4 regions of the Streptomyces sp. BJ20 genome follow, and region 1 is predicted to be linked to each of the others. Evidence: riboswitches for the same ligand, from Rfam matches in the RefSeq annotation. Region 1 holds a riboswitch; each other region holds the start of a gene.

Region 1 (3,307 bases):
CCCGGGTCGCCGGGCCCGCTCGCCCGGTGCCGGCCGTCAGTCGGTTTCCTGGGCGTGCGGGGCCGTGGCGGGCGGATGGGTCGGACGGTCCCGTCCGCCGTCCCGCCCGGACACCGCCACGACGACCAGCCCGACGACGACGGCTCCGGCGACGACGCGTCCGGCCGCGCGTCCCCACCACCAGGCGGGACGGGCCGTGCCCGCGCCCCGCTTCGGCAGGCCCAGCCGCTCGGCCCGCCGGGCAGGTCGCAGCAGACGGGCCAACAGCAGTGCGGAGACGGGCAGTTGCAACAGCCACAGGACGGTGCGCGGCCACTCCCCGTACCAGACGTTGGTCCCGTACAGCAGGGTGTGCCAGACGCTCAGCACGTACACGACGATCACGAAACGGTGCATCCGGCGCCAGGTGTTCGCCCCGATGCGGTGCCGGACGTAGAACAACAGCCCCAGCGGAATCGCCAGATACAGGGCGCCCTGACCGATCGGGATGGCGACCTGGCCGGTTCCGGAGTCGTACCAGCCCGGCACGAAGGTGTCCGCGAAGGCCACCCACAGCCGCTCCGCCCAGTCCACCTTCGTCTCGTAGCGGACGAGTTCCGCCGCGAACATCAACGCGTGCGCGAACATCAGCGCCATGGTCGTCAGGCTCGTGGCGCGGTGCCAGCGCTCCAGCACCGGGCGGGAGACCGGCAACCGGGCGGGGCGCGGCCCCGACAGCAACAGGCCCAGCATGACCGTGCCCCAGGCCCACAGCAGGGCGGACCAGCCGAACGCCTGGCTGAGCAGATACATCCAGTAGGTGCCGGGATCGTCCATGAACGGCATCACCGCGACGGTGTCCGACTCGCCCGACTTCATGCGCGCCCACAGGAGGGCGAACACCAGCACCGTGACCACCACCGCCGCGCCGGCGTCGGGCAGGGCGGCCCGCAGATCACCGCGCAGAGCGACGCGGTGACCGGGAGGCCGTTGCCTTCCGGCCGGGGCCACCGCCCCGTCCTCGTCCGGCCTCGTGTCCGACGTCATCAGGGGGCCTCCCGGGCACGGGGCACCGCGGCAGCGGTGCGCAGGTGACGTGAGGCAACAAGTCTGGCTGACGGGGCAGTGATCCCCCGAGGCGCAATCCGGCCAGAGCCGCAGCGACAACTGGCCGGGAAGGCACCTGGTTTCCGCCTCCCCTCCACATTCAGGACAACCGTCGAAGCCCCACTGTCGCGGATGTACGAGCGGGCCTACGCTGAGGCACGCAGTCGGTTCGTGCCGCCCGTCCGACCGGACTCCCGGCGGCGCGACGCAAGAGGGAACCCGGTGCGAATCCGGGACTGTCCCGCAGCGGTGAGTGGGAACGAAAGCCGTCGGTGTCACTGGGCCCGCGCCAGGGCCGGGGAAGAGACGGCCGGTAGGTGTCCGCCCTTTCGGCGGACGAGCCCGCGAGTCCGAAGACCTGCCACTGCGCCCGCGTCCCGCGCGGGCTGTGCACGTGACCTCGTGGACTGGGTCGGCGGTACGGGCGGTCGTACGTCGTGCGGGTGGCCGCGCCTCCTTCCTGTCACTGTCCAAGGACCGGTACGGAGGAGGATGCTGTGCGGGACCCAGCCGCTTCGCTTCGGTCACTCCGCCCTCTGGTCCACATGTCGCCCGGCAGCCACCGACGGACGGCCCTCGGCCCCGGCGCGGGTGTCCTCATGGAACGGGGCCTGTCCCCCGGCACGGTGTCCGGTGTCTGCCACGGCACCCTGGGCGAGCTCTACCAAGGCCCGCTGCGAGCGGGCACCGAGCCTGAGATCGCGGTGGTGTCCTTTCCCGTGGACCGCCACTCCTGGGTGTACTTCACACCCGGGGCGGTGACGGGACCGCCGCGTACTCCGGCACTGGGTGAGAAGTCGGCGACAGCGGCGCGGCTCTTCCTCGACCACTACGGCCTCACCCTGCCCCCGGGTGACTGGCACACCCACTCCGAACTTCCGGCGGGTGTGGGAATGGCCAGCTCGACGGCGGACATCGTGGCGACACTGCGCTGCCTGTTCCGCGTCTTCTCCCTGCCGTACGACACGGACGTGCTCCTCGGCGTCCTCGCGGACATCGAGCGCGCCGACAGCGTCTTCCTCGACGAGTTCGCCCTGTACCTCAGCGGCCGGCACCGGGTGGTGCGGCGTCTGGGCCCGGACATCGGCTTCCACACCGCCTACGTCACGGAACCCGGCACGGTGGACACCGCCGCCGTCACTCCCCTGCTGCTGGACCACTACCGGCGCCGCGGCGAGGAGTACCAGCGGTGCCTGACCGATCTGCTGAAGGGTTTCGTTTCGGGCGATCCGGCCGCCGTCGCCCGTGCCGCGACGACCAGCGCCGCGTTGTCCCAGGAGGTGCTGCCCAAGGCGACCTTCGCCAGCCTGCAGGCCCATCGTGAGCGGTTCGGCGCCGACGGCGTCTTCGTCGCCCACACCGGTTGTCTGGCCGGCTATCTCTTCGCCTCGCGCCCACGGGCCGAGGTCAAGTCCGAACTCTCCGCGTTCTTCCACTCGCTCGGCCACCAGTGCACCTTCGCCCAAGGAGGCTACGGGTGATCCACCCCCACATCGCCGACGCCCTGAAGGTCCCGGACCTCGTCCGGCTCACCGACGGCCTGGTCCTGCTGCGGTTCGAGTCGATGAAGATCTACTCGGCCCTGGCCGCCGTCCGTCATCTGCTGGAGCGGGGCACGGTCCGTCCGGGCCAGACCCTGATCGACAGTTCCAGCGGCATCTACGCCTACGCCCTCGCGCTGGCCTGCCACCGGTACGGCATGCGATGCCACATCGTCGCGTCCACCACCGTCGACGCCACCACCCTCGCCCAGCTGGAGATCCTCGGCGCCACGGTGGAACAGGTCAGACCCTCGCGCGACCTCAGGCTGGACCAGGAACTGAGGGTGCGACGGGTGCGGGAGATACTCGCCGAGCGTCCCGGCCACCACTGGATGCGCCAGTACCACGACGACATCCACTACCTCGGCTACCAGGAGGTCGCCGACCGGATCACGGCGGAGTTCCCGCACGCGTCGCTGAGCGTCGTCGGCGGGGTGGGGTCCGGAGCCTCGACCGGCGGCATCGTGGAACGCCTGCGCGCGACGGACCCCTCCGTGCGCCTGGTCGGCGTCCAGCCCTTCGGCAGCGTCACCTTCGGCAGCCAGGACCACCACGACCCCGAGGCGATCATCGCCGGCATCGGCTCGTCCATCGTCTTCGACAACGTCCGCCACCACCTCTACGACACCGTGCACTGGCTGGACTTCACCCACGCCATGTCCGGCGCCGTCGCCCTGCTC
Region 2 (3,307 bases), 1.8 Mb from region 1:
ACCCGGCCACGGGCGCGCCGCGCGGCTCGCTGGTGCCGGGCGAGGCGGGCCAGTGGACGTACGCCACGCTGGCGCTGGGTTCGGCGCTCGCGCTGTTCATGTACCCGCACTCGATCACCGCGACGCTGTCCTCGCGCAGCCGTGAGGTGATCCGCCGCAACACCACGATCCTGCCGCTGTACTCGCTGATGCTGGGCCTGCTGGCGCTGCTCGGGTTCATGGCGATCGCGGCCGGGGTGAAGGTGCAGAACGGCCAGCTGGCCATCCCGCAGCTGTTCGAGAACATGTTCCCGGACTGGTTCGCCGGTGTGGCCTTCGCGGCGATCGGCATCGGCGCGCTGGTGCCGGCGGCGATCATGTCGATCGCGGCGGCGAACCTGTTCACCCGCAACATCTACAAGGACTTCATCAAGCCGGACGCGACCCCCAAGCAGGAGACCGCGGTCTCCAAGGTCGTGTCCCTGCTGGTGAAGGTGGGCGCGCTGGCCTTCGTCCTGACCATGGACAAGACCGTCGCGATCAACTTCCAGCTGCTGGGCGGCATCTGGATCCTGCAGACCTTCCCGGCGCTGGTGGGCGGCCTGTTCACCCGCTGGTTCCACCGCTGGGCGCTGATCGGCGGCTGGGCGGTCGGCATGATCTACGGCACGGTCGCCGCGTACGGGGTGGCGTCGCCGACGCAGAAGCACTTCGGCGGCTCCGCCAAGGAGATCCCGGGCATCGGGGAGATCGGCTACATCGGTCTCACCGCCTTCGTGATCAACGTGCTGGTCACGGTCGTCCTGACCTTCGTCATGCGGGCGGTCAAGGCGCCGGAGGGCGTCGACGAGACCGAGCCGCGGGACTACACGGCGGACGCCGGCGACCCGGGCGTGCAGGTGGAGCTTCCGCCGGCCACGGCGGGCAGCGCGCACTGACGCCGTCGCGCACAGGGCAGCGGGCCGCCGGTGGAAAACCGGCGGCCCGCTGTCGTTCCCGTACGGCAGACTCCCCCGCATGGACATCGTCATCCGGCCGGCGACGCCCGGCGAGCACGCGGAACTCGGTGAGATCACCGCGCAGGCCTATCTCGGCGACGGACTGCTGGACTTCGGGGAGTCCGACACCTACCTGGGCCAGCTGCGGGACGTGGGCAAACGGGCGGCGGCCGCCGAGGTTCTGGTCGCCGTGGCGGACGGCACGCTGCTGGGCGGGGTGACCTTCGTGCCGGGCCCCGGTCCCATGGCCGACATCGCGGAGCCCGGCGAGGCCGAGATGCGGATGCTGGCCGTCTCCCCCGCCCACCGCGGCCGGGGCGCCGGCGAGGCCCTGGTGCGCGCCTGTGCCGACCGGGCGCGAGCGCTCGGCCGCACGCGGATGGTCCTGTCCACGCAGCGCACGATGCACTCCGCGCACCGGGTCTACGAGCGGCTGGGCTTCACGCGCGCCCCCGGGCGGGACTGGAACCCGCTGCCGGAGTTGGACGACATCATGCTGCTCGTCTACGAACTGACCCTCTGACGGCTCCGTACGGCCCTTCCGCCCGGCCGCACCCTCACCCCAGCGCGACACAACATATGGGCCTGTCGGCGACACCCGACACAAGATGTATGCTCATGCTCGCTGTCGCCGCAGGGGAATCCGGTGCGAATCCGGAACTGTCCCGCAACGGTGTACCCATGCCTGCCCACGGGCGCGCACGGGAGTCAGTCCGAGGACCTGCCGACAGTGCGCCCGGCCCTTCCGGTCCGGGTGCCCTGACGTCCGGGCCTCGCGGAATGGGCCGGTGGACGCGACGCCGCGTGCGTTCGTGTGCTGCCCCCTGCGCTCTTCGAGGCCCCCGTGCCGAGCGAGGGAGAGCCACACGTGACCATCGCGCCAGCCGATCCGGCTTCAGCGACCCGCGTGACCGAGGAGAGCGACGGCCCCGGGGCCGCGCTGCTGCGGACCCTGACCCAGCTGACCGCCGACCTGCCCGACACCGACGCCGGCCGGGTGGCCGCCGCCGCGCTGCGCGGCCGGTCCGCCGCCGCCGACGAGGCGGAGCTGCGGGACCTGGCCACCGAGGCGGCGGCCGGGCTGATCTCCGAGGACCCCGCCTACTCCCGGCTCGCCGCCCGGCTGCTCACCCTCGGCATCCGCGCCGAAGCCGCCTCGCAGGGCGTCACCTCGTTCACCGGCTCGGTGGCCGCCGGTCACCGGGAGGGCCTGATCGGCGACCGCACCGCCGCGTTCGTCCGGCTCCACGCGGCCCGGCTGGACGCGCTGGTCGACGCGGACGCCGACGACCGGTTCGGCTACTTCGGCCTGCGCACCCTGCACAGCCGCTACCTGCTGCGCCACCCTGTCACCCGCAAGGTCGTCGAGACGCCCCAGCACTTCCTGCTGCGGGTCGCCTGCGGGCTCGCCGAGGACGAGAGCGAGCGGGCGCTGGAGGACGTCGCCGCGCTGTACGGGCTGATGAGCCGGCTGGACTACCTGCCCTCCTCCCCCACGCTGTTCAACTCCGGCACCCGCCACCCGCAGATGTCGTCCTGCTACCTCCTGGACTCCCCCAAGGACGAGCTGGACTCCCTCTACGAGCGCTACCACCAGGTCGCCCGCCTCTCGAAGCACGCCGGCGGCATCGGCCTGTCCTTCTCCCGCGTCCGCGCCCGGGGTTCGCTGATCCGCGGCACCAACGGGCACTCCAACGGCATCGTCCCGTTCCTGAAGACGCTGGACGCATCGGTCGCCGCCGTGAACCAGGGCGGTCGGCGCAAGGGCGCCGCCGCGGTCTACCTGGAGACCTGGCACGCGGACATCGAGGAGTTCCTCGAGCTGCGCGACAACACCGGTGAGGACGCCCGCCGTACGCACAACCTGAACCTGGCGCACTGGGTGCCGGACGAGTTCATGCGCCGGGTCGCCGACGACGCGCAGTGGTCGCTGTTCTCCCCGGTGGACGTGCCCGAGCTGGCCGACCTGTGGGGTGAGGAGTTCGACGCCGCCTACCGGGCCGCCGAGGCGAAGGGCCTGGCCCGCAGGACGCTTCCGGCGCGCGAGCTGTACGGCCGGATGATGCGCACCCTCGCCCAGACCGGCAACGGCTGGATGACCTTCAAGGACACCGCCAACCGCACCGCCAACCAGACCGCCGAGCCGGGCCACGTCGTCCACTCCTCCAACCTGTGCACGGAGATCCTGGAGGTCACCGACGACGGGGAGACGGCGGTCTGCAACCTCGGTTCGGTCAACCTCGCGGCCTTCGCCGGCCCGGACGGCATGGACTGGGAGCGCCTGGACGCGGCGGTCCGCACCGCCGTGACGTTCCTGGACCGGGTGGTCG
Region 3 (3,307 bases), 1.0 Mb from region 1:
ACCGGTGACGGGGTTGCCGCTGGGGAGAGTGACGACGCGAACGTCGTAGGAGGTGGCCCGGTAGGTCTTCTTGTCGTCGTCGCTCTTGAAGGTGGTGGCGAGGTTGGGCGGGAGGACCGCGCCGTCGAGGTCGCCGGAGCGGAGCCGGGTGGCGCGGACGTCGTCGTCGGCGACGATCGCCATGGTGAGCTTCTTCACCTTCGGGGTGCCGCCCCAGTAGTGCGGGTTGGCCTTGAAGGTGAGCTTCTCGCCCTTGCGCCAGTCGGCGAGGACGTACGGCCCGGTGCCGACGGGCTTCGTGTTGAAGGGGCCGGTGTTGGGGTCCTGCCCGCCGGCGGCGTGTTCGGGGACGATCGGCAGCACCGTGCGGGCGGCGAACGGCGCGTAGGGGTGGTGGAGGGTGAAGACGACCGTGTCGTCGCCCACCGCCCGGACGTCCTTGACGGCCGCGAGTTCGCTTCTGGCGGTGTTGTTGGTGTCGTCGTCGAGGACCGTGCGGTACGTGAAGACGACGTCCCGCGCGGTCAGCGGCTTGCCGTCGCTGAACTTCACGCCCTTGCGCAGGGTGTACGTGTAGGTGCGTCCGCCGTCCGTGATCCGTGGAAGTGCCGTGGCCAGCGCGGGTTCCAGGGTCATGTCGGCCTTGCGGGCGAGGAGGCCGTCGAACAGCTTGGAGTTGCCGTCCTTGCCGTAGCCGAGGAGCGGGCTGAGGGTGTCGGGCTCGGTGGAGACGCCGATCACCACGGACTCGCCGGCCGCCGCGCCGTCCGTGGTGCCGGAGCCCGGCGCCGAGCAGGCGGAGACCGCCGCGGCCGTCGCCAGCACGGCGGCGGCACCCCGTATGCGTCGTCGGGTCGTCATCGAACCTCACATCCCTCTTGCCGGAAAATCGCTCCTGCATATTAGTTGCAGGAAGACCTTGCCCAGGACGGAGGCCCCCCAGTCACCCCGGTCGCCGCGCTGCCCGAACGCGCAGGTGCGCGCCGGAGTCCGAGCCGCCGGGCGCCCTCCGCGCGCCCCCGTCGCCGCTTGTCAGGGGGCCGCGACGGGGACTACTGTCACCACGCCTTGGTGACGGGAAATCGGTGCGATACCGGTGCGGCCCTCGCCACTGTGATCGGGAAGTCCGGCTCCAGCCCTCACGGGCAGCCACTGGGTTCTTCGGGACCCGGGAAGGCGGAGCACGGGCGGTGGTACCCGTCAGCCAGGAGACCGGCCAAGGCGCGTCAACCATCCACGAGGTGCTGGAGAGGGTCTGCTGAGCCATGCACATTGCCGAGGGTTTCCTGCCTCCGGCGCACGCGGTCGCCTGGGGCGTCGCGTCGGCGCCGTTCGTCGTCCACGGGGCCCGGTCGCTCGTCCGTGACGTCAGAGAGCATCCCGAGAGCACGCTGCTGCTGGGCGCGTCGGGAGCGTTCACGTTCGTCCTGTCCGCGCTGAAACTGCCCTCGGTGACCGGGAGTTGCTCCCACCCCACCGGCACGGGGCTGGGCGCGATCCTGTTCCGGCCGCCGGTCATGGCGGTGCTCGGGACCATCACCCTGCTGTTCCAGGCGCTGCTGCTCGCCCACGGCGGGCTCACCACGCTCGGCGCCAACGTCTTCTCCATGGCGGTCGTCGGCCCCTGGGCGGGGTACGGCGTGTACCGGCTGCTGCGCCGGTACGGCGTGCCGCTGATGGGCGCGGTCTTCTGCGGCGCGTTCGCCGCCGACCTGTCGACGTACTGCGTGACCAGCGTCCAGCTCGCGCTGGCGTTCCCCGACCCGGGCAGCGGGTTCCTGGGCGCGCTGGGGAAGTTCGGCTCCATCTTCGCCGTCACGCAGATCCCGCTCGCGGTCAGCGAAGGTCTGCTGACCGTGCTGGTGATGCGCCTGCTGGTGCAGTCCAGCAGGGGCGAGCTGACCCGGCTCGGGGTGCTGGTCACCTCGGTGGGCGGCGGCAAGCGCGCCGAGTCGGCCGAGGCGGTGGCCCGATGAGCCGCAACGCGAGGATCAACACCCTGCTCCTGCTGCTGGTCGCCGCCCTCGCCGTGATCCCGCTGGCGCTCGGGCTCGGCGACCACAAGGAGGAGCCGTTCGCCGGGGCGGACGGTGAGGCGGAGACCGCGATCACCGAGATCGACCCGGACTACGAACCGTGGTTCTCACCGCTGTACGAACCGCCGTCCGGGGAGATCGAGTCGGCGCTGTTCGCCCTCCAGGCGGCGCTCGGCGCGGGCGTCCTGGCGTACTACTTCGGGCTGCGGCGCGGGCGTCGGCAGGGTGAGGCGCGGGCCCGTGAGGCGGCCGGCGCGCAGGACGCGGACGCGGGAGTGCCCACCGGCGCCGACGGCGGACGGGACTGACAGGCCTGTGCTGCCGATCGACGCGGCGGCGCACAGCAGCCGCTGGCGCCGCCGCCATCCCGTGGACAAGGCCGTCCTCGGTCTCGGCCTCACCGTCCTCGCGATCTCGCTGCCCCCGTGGCCGGGCGCCGCACTGGTACTGGTCACCGCGCTGGTGCTGCTGCTCGGCCCGGCGGGCGTGCCGGCCGGGCGGCTGTGGCGGGCGTACCGGGTGCCGCTGGGGTTCTGCGTCACCGGGGCGCTGACCCTGCTGGTGCGGGTGGGCGGGCCCGGTGGTTTCCTGTCGCCCGCCCCCGACGGGCCCTTGCGCGCCGGGGAGTTGCTGCTGCGCACTTCGGCCGCCTCGCTGGGCGTGCTGCTGTTCGCGTTCACCACGCCGATGTCGGACCTGCTGCCACGCCTGGTGCGCGCCGGGGTGCCCGCGCCGCTCGTGGACGTGGCGCTCGTGACGTACCGGATGAGCTTCCTGCTGCTGGACTCGGTGCGCCGGGTGCACCGGGCACAGGCGGCGCGGCTCGGCCACACCACCCGCGCGGCGACCTGGCGTTCGCTCGGCGGGCTCGGCGCGACCGCGTTCGTCCGGTCCTTCGACCGTGCCGCGCGGCTGCAGACCGGGCTCGCGGGCCGCGGCTACGACGGCGCCCTGCGCGTGCTGGTGCCGGAGGCCCGGGTGTCCGTCCGGTTCACGGCAGCGAGCGGAACGCTTCTCGCGGCGCTGGCCGCCCTCACCTTCGTACTGGAAAGGCCCCTGTCGTGAGCGGATCCGGGCTGGTGTCACTGCGGGACGTGTCGTTCGCGTACGAGGAGGGGCCGCCGGTGTTCACCGGGCTCGACTTCGAGGTGCGCGAGGGGAGGGCGCTGGCGCTGCTGGGGCGCAACGGCAGCGGCAAGACCACCCTGATGCGGCTGCTGAGCGGCGGACTGCGGCCGCACGGCGGGGAGTTGCTGCTGTCGGGCCGTGCG
Region 4 (3,307 bases), 2.9 Mb from region 1:
CAGGTGATTCACGCCACGGCGGACGCCGTGCCATGCTGTCCGATCATCGATCCTCACCGACTGTCACGGACGGGACCCATGCCCGCGGATGCCCACAGGACCAAGGCGGCGCCGGACGCCGGGCGCGCCGAGCCTGCCTCCCCGCTCACGGAGCGGCAGGAGGCGCGGCGCCGGCGCATCCTCGAGGCGTGCGCGCGGCTGGCCTCGCGGGGCGGTTTCGACGCGGTGCAGATGCGTGAGGTCGCGGAGTCCTCGCAGGTGGCGCTGGGCACGCTGTACCGGTACTTCCCTTCGAAGATCCATCTGCTGGTGGCGACGATGCAGGACCAACTGGAGCACCTGCACGCGACGCTGCGGAAGAAGCCGCCGGCCGGCGAGACGGCGGCGGACCGGGTCGCCGGGACGCTGATGCGGGCCTTCCGCGCGATGCAGCGCGACCCGCTGCTGGCGGACGCGATGGTGCGGGCGCTGACGTTCGCGGACCGCAGTGTGAGCGCGGAGGTGGAGCAGGTCTTCCGGCGGACGACGGCCATCGTCCTGGACGCGACGGACCTGACCGACCCGACGCCCGAGCAGCTGTCGGCGGTACGGGTGATCGGGCACACCTGGCACTCGACGCTGATCACCTGGCTGTCGGGGCGCGCCTCCATCGAGCAGGTGGGCGTGGACATCGAAACGGTGTGCCGGCTGATCGACCTGACGGCTCCGCCGCGCTCCGGGCAGGGCTGACGAACCCGGGCGACCCCGACGCGGCGTGCACCGCCGCCTCCACCACGTCCGAGCAGTGGAACGGCGGCTGCAACGGCAGGGTGACGATCACCGCGACCGGCGCGCCGGTCTCCCGCTGGAGCGCGACGCTGCCCCCGAGGTCGTCGCAGCAGGTGGACTCGGTGTGGAACGGATCACCCAGCCGCAACGGCAACGTGATGACCGTCCGCTCCACGGGGAACGGCTCGCCGGCGGCCGGCGCCTCGACCAGCTTCGGCCTCACCGTCGACGGCTCCTCCGCGTCCCCGCCGCAGATCGGCGCCTGCACCGCCTCCTGACCCTCCTCGCCCTTCCTCCTCCCGGTCCGCACCCGCCCGGGTGCGGACCGGCTCACGGGCGCCGTGACCCCCGTCACCTCACGTCTGTGTGCCTCTCCTCGCGCACACGGCCGCCCCGGACACCCGTTCTACGGGCGGGTAGAGTGGCCGGGTCGTATCACACCCGTACGGGGGGAAGCCGGTGCGAATCCGGCGCTGACCCGCAACCGTGAGCCGTCCCGGGGACGGTGAGCCGGAATGCTCCGCACGGATCGTGACCGGCTCACGTGCCCGGCGTCCCGCCGGCGCACGGGCACCGTCGAGGTATACGGAGCCGAGCCGCCGGGGTGTCCCGCGCTGCCCGGCCCTCTTTCAGGGAGAGGCACCCGCCCGTCATGAACGTCCGCCGCAGCGCAGCGGTGCTGGCCGCCGTCGCCGTCCTCGGCGCCGCCGCACCGGCCGCAGCCGACTCGTCCCCGTCGCCGACCCCGCAGGAACTGCCGTCCGCGCTGTACGGGGACACCGACCCGCAGTACGACGGGGTGTGGCGCCAGTCGCTCGCCCTGCTCGCCCAGCACGCCGCCGGCGCCGAGCCGCCGAAGGCCGCCGTCGGCTGGCTGACCGGCCAGCAGTGCGCCGACGGCTCCTTCGCGCCGTTCCGTGCCGACCCCTCCGCCGCGTGCGACGCCAAGACCATGGTCGACACCAACCAGACCGCCGCCGCCGTGCAGGCGCTCGCCGCGCTCGGCGGCCACGACGCCGTCACGGAGAAGGCCGTCGGCTGGCTGAAGTCCGTGCAGAACAAGGACGGCGGCTGGGGCTACACCGCGGGCGGCGCCAGCGACACCAACTCCACGTCCGTCGTCATCGGCGCGCTCGCCGCCGCAGGCGAGAAGCCCGGCGAGGTGAAGAACAGCGGCAAGTCCCCCTACGACGCGCTGCTCGGCCTGGAGCTGCCCTGCACGGGCGAGGGCGCGGGCGCGTTCGCCTTCCAGCCGGAGAAGGACGGCTCGCTGGCCGCCAACGCGGACGCCACGGCGGCGGGCATGCTCGGCGCGCTCGGCAAGGGCCTGCTGGTCGAGCCCGGCAAGGGCGACGGTGAAGCGGCAGGCTCCTGCGTGAAGGCCACCACCCCGGAGCAGGCCGCCGCCAACGGCGCCGCCCACCTCTCCGGCGAGCTGACCGCGGAGGGCCACCTCCTGGCCGTCACGCCCGGCGGCGAGGAGCAGCCCGACTTCGGCAACACCGCCGACGCCGTGATCGCGTTCGCCGCGCGGGGCGACGCGGCGCAGGCGGACAAGTCGTACGCCTGGCTGGAGAAGAACGCCGCCGACTGGGCCGCGCAGAGCGGGCCCGCCGCCTACGCGCAGCTGATCCTCGCCGCCCACGCGACCGGCGCGGACCCGCGCGACTTCGGCGGCACGGACCTGGTGAAGCAGCTCCAGGCCGCCGGCCCGGCCGCCCCCGGGAAGACCACGAAGGCGACGGAGAAGGCCGAGGACGAGAAGGACGAGTCGTCCCCGTTCGGCGTGTGGTGGTTCGTCGGCGTCTGCCTGGTCGCGGGCATCGGCATCGGCTTCCTGATCAGCAACCGCACCAAGAGGCAGCAGCCGTGACCCGCCGCCTCACCGTGCTGTTCCTGGCCGCGCTCCTGCCCCTGCTGGCGGGCGCCGGCCAGGCCCAGGCCGCCGGGTACCGCTACTGGTCCTTCTGGGAGCGGGACGGCTCGGCCTGGGCGTACGCCACCGTGGGCCCCTCGCTGTCGCGGCCCGCGGACGGCGACGTGCAGGGCTTCCGCTTCTCGGTCAGCGAGGACTCGGGTGACGCGGCCAAGCCGCGTGGCACCGCCGACTTCGACACGATCTGCGCGAGGACGCCCGCCGAGGACGGCACGAAGCGGGTGGCGCTGGTGATCGACTTCGGCACGCCCGCCGACGCCCCGTCCGGGGCGAAGCCGCCGGCCGGCCGCACGGCCTGCGCGCAGGTGGCGGAGGACGCCACGACGGCCGAGGCGCTGGCCTCGGTCGCCGAGCCGCTGCGCTACGACAGCAACGCCCTGCTGTGCGCGATCGCCGGCTACCCGGCGAAGGGCTGCGGCGAGCAGGTCGCCACGGGCGGCAAGGAGTCCGCCGCCACCGGGGCCGCCGAGACCGCCGAGGAGGCCTCCGCGCAAAACGACGGCGGATCCGGCCCCTCCGTGGGGCTGATCGCGGGCGGTGCGGTGGTGGTCGTGCTGGGCGCCGCCGCCGTCTGGCAGGTCCGTCGCCGTGCGTGAGACGGAC

The links. Region 1 has a riboswitch for cobalamin ahead of MTR79_RS13465 (hypothetical protein). Riboswitches for the same ligand answer to the same signal wherever they lie in the genome.
Region 2: it holds a riboswitch for cobalamin, as region 1 does, so the genes downstream of both, MTR79_RS05695 (ribonucleoside-diphosphate reductase subunit alpha) here and MTR79_RS13465 (hypothetical protein) in region 1, are expected to answer to the same signal.
Region 3: it holds a riboswitch for cobalamin, as region 1 does, so the genes downstream of both, MTR79_RS08995 (energy-coupling factor ABC transporter permease) here and MTR79_RS13465 (hypothetical protein) in region 1, are expected to answer to the same signal.
Region 4: it holds a riboswitch for cobalamin, as region 1 does, so the genes downstream of both, MTR79_RS26490 (prenyltransferase/squalene oxidase repeat-containing protein) here and MTR79_RS13465 (hypothetical protein) in region 1, are expected to answer to the same signal.

What each region holds. Positions count from the first base shown of each region.
Region 1 is NZ_CP094918.1:2,958,268-2,961,574, reverse strand. Features, by position in the region: gene MTR79_RS13470 (ferric reductase-like transmembrane domain-containing protein) at 37-1,026, opposite strand; cobalamin riboswitch at 1,296-1,446, shown strand; gene MTR79_RS13465 (hypothetical protein) at 1,686-2,567, shown strand; gene MTR79_RS13460 (cysteine synthase family protein) at 2,564-3,307, shown strand, end outside.
Region 2 is NZ_CP094918.1:1,206,154-1,209,460, reverse strand. Features, by position in the region: gene MTR79_RS05705 (sodium:solute symporter family protein) at 1-917, shown strand, start outside; gene MTR79_RS05700 (GNAT family N-acetyltransferase) at 997-1,500, shown strand; cobalamin riboswitch at 1,553-1,721, shown strand; gene MTR79_RS05695 (ribonucleoside-diphosphate reductase subunit alpha) at 1,846-3,307, shown strand, end outside.
Region 3 is NZ_CP094918.1:1,956,429-1,959,735, reverse strand. Features, by position in the region: gene MTR79_RS09000 (ABC transporter substrate-binding protein) at 1-861, opposite strand, end outside; cobalamin riboswitch at 1,053-1,236, shown strand; gene MTR79_RS08995 (energy-coupling factor ABC transporter permease) at 1,266-1,976, shown strand; gene MTR79_RS08990 (energy-coupling factor ABC transporter substrate-binding protein) at 1,973-2,344, shown strand; gene cbiQ (cobalt ECF transporter T component CbiQ) at 2,352-3,101, shown strand; gene MTR79_RS08980 (ATP-binding cassette domain-containing protein) at 3,098-3,307, shown strand, end outside.
Region 4 is NZ_CP094918.1:5,857,686-5,860,992, forward strand. Features, by position in the region: gene MTR79_RS26480 (TetR family transcriptional regulator) at 79-729, shown strand; gene MTR79_RS26485 (cellulose binding domain-containing protein) at 681-1,046, shown strand; cobalamin riboswitch at 1,173-1,309, shown strand; gene MTR79_RS26490 (prenyltransferase/squalene oxidase repeat-containing protein) at 1,421-2,641, shown strand; gene MTR79_RS26495 (SCO2322 family protein) at 2,638-3,300, shown strand.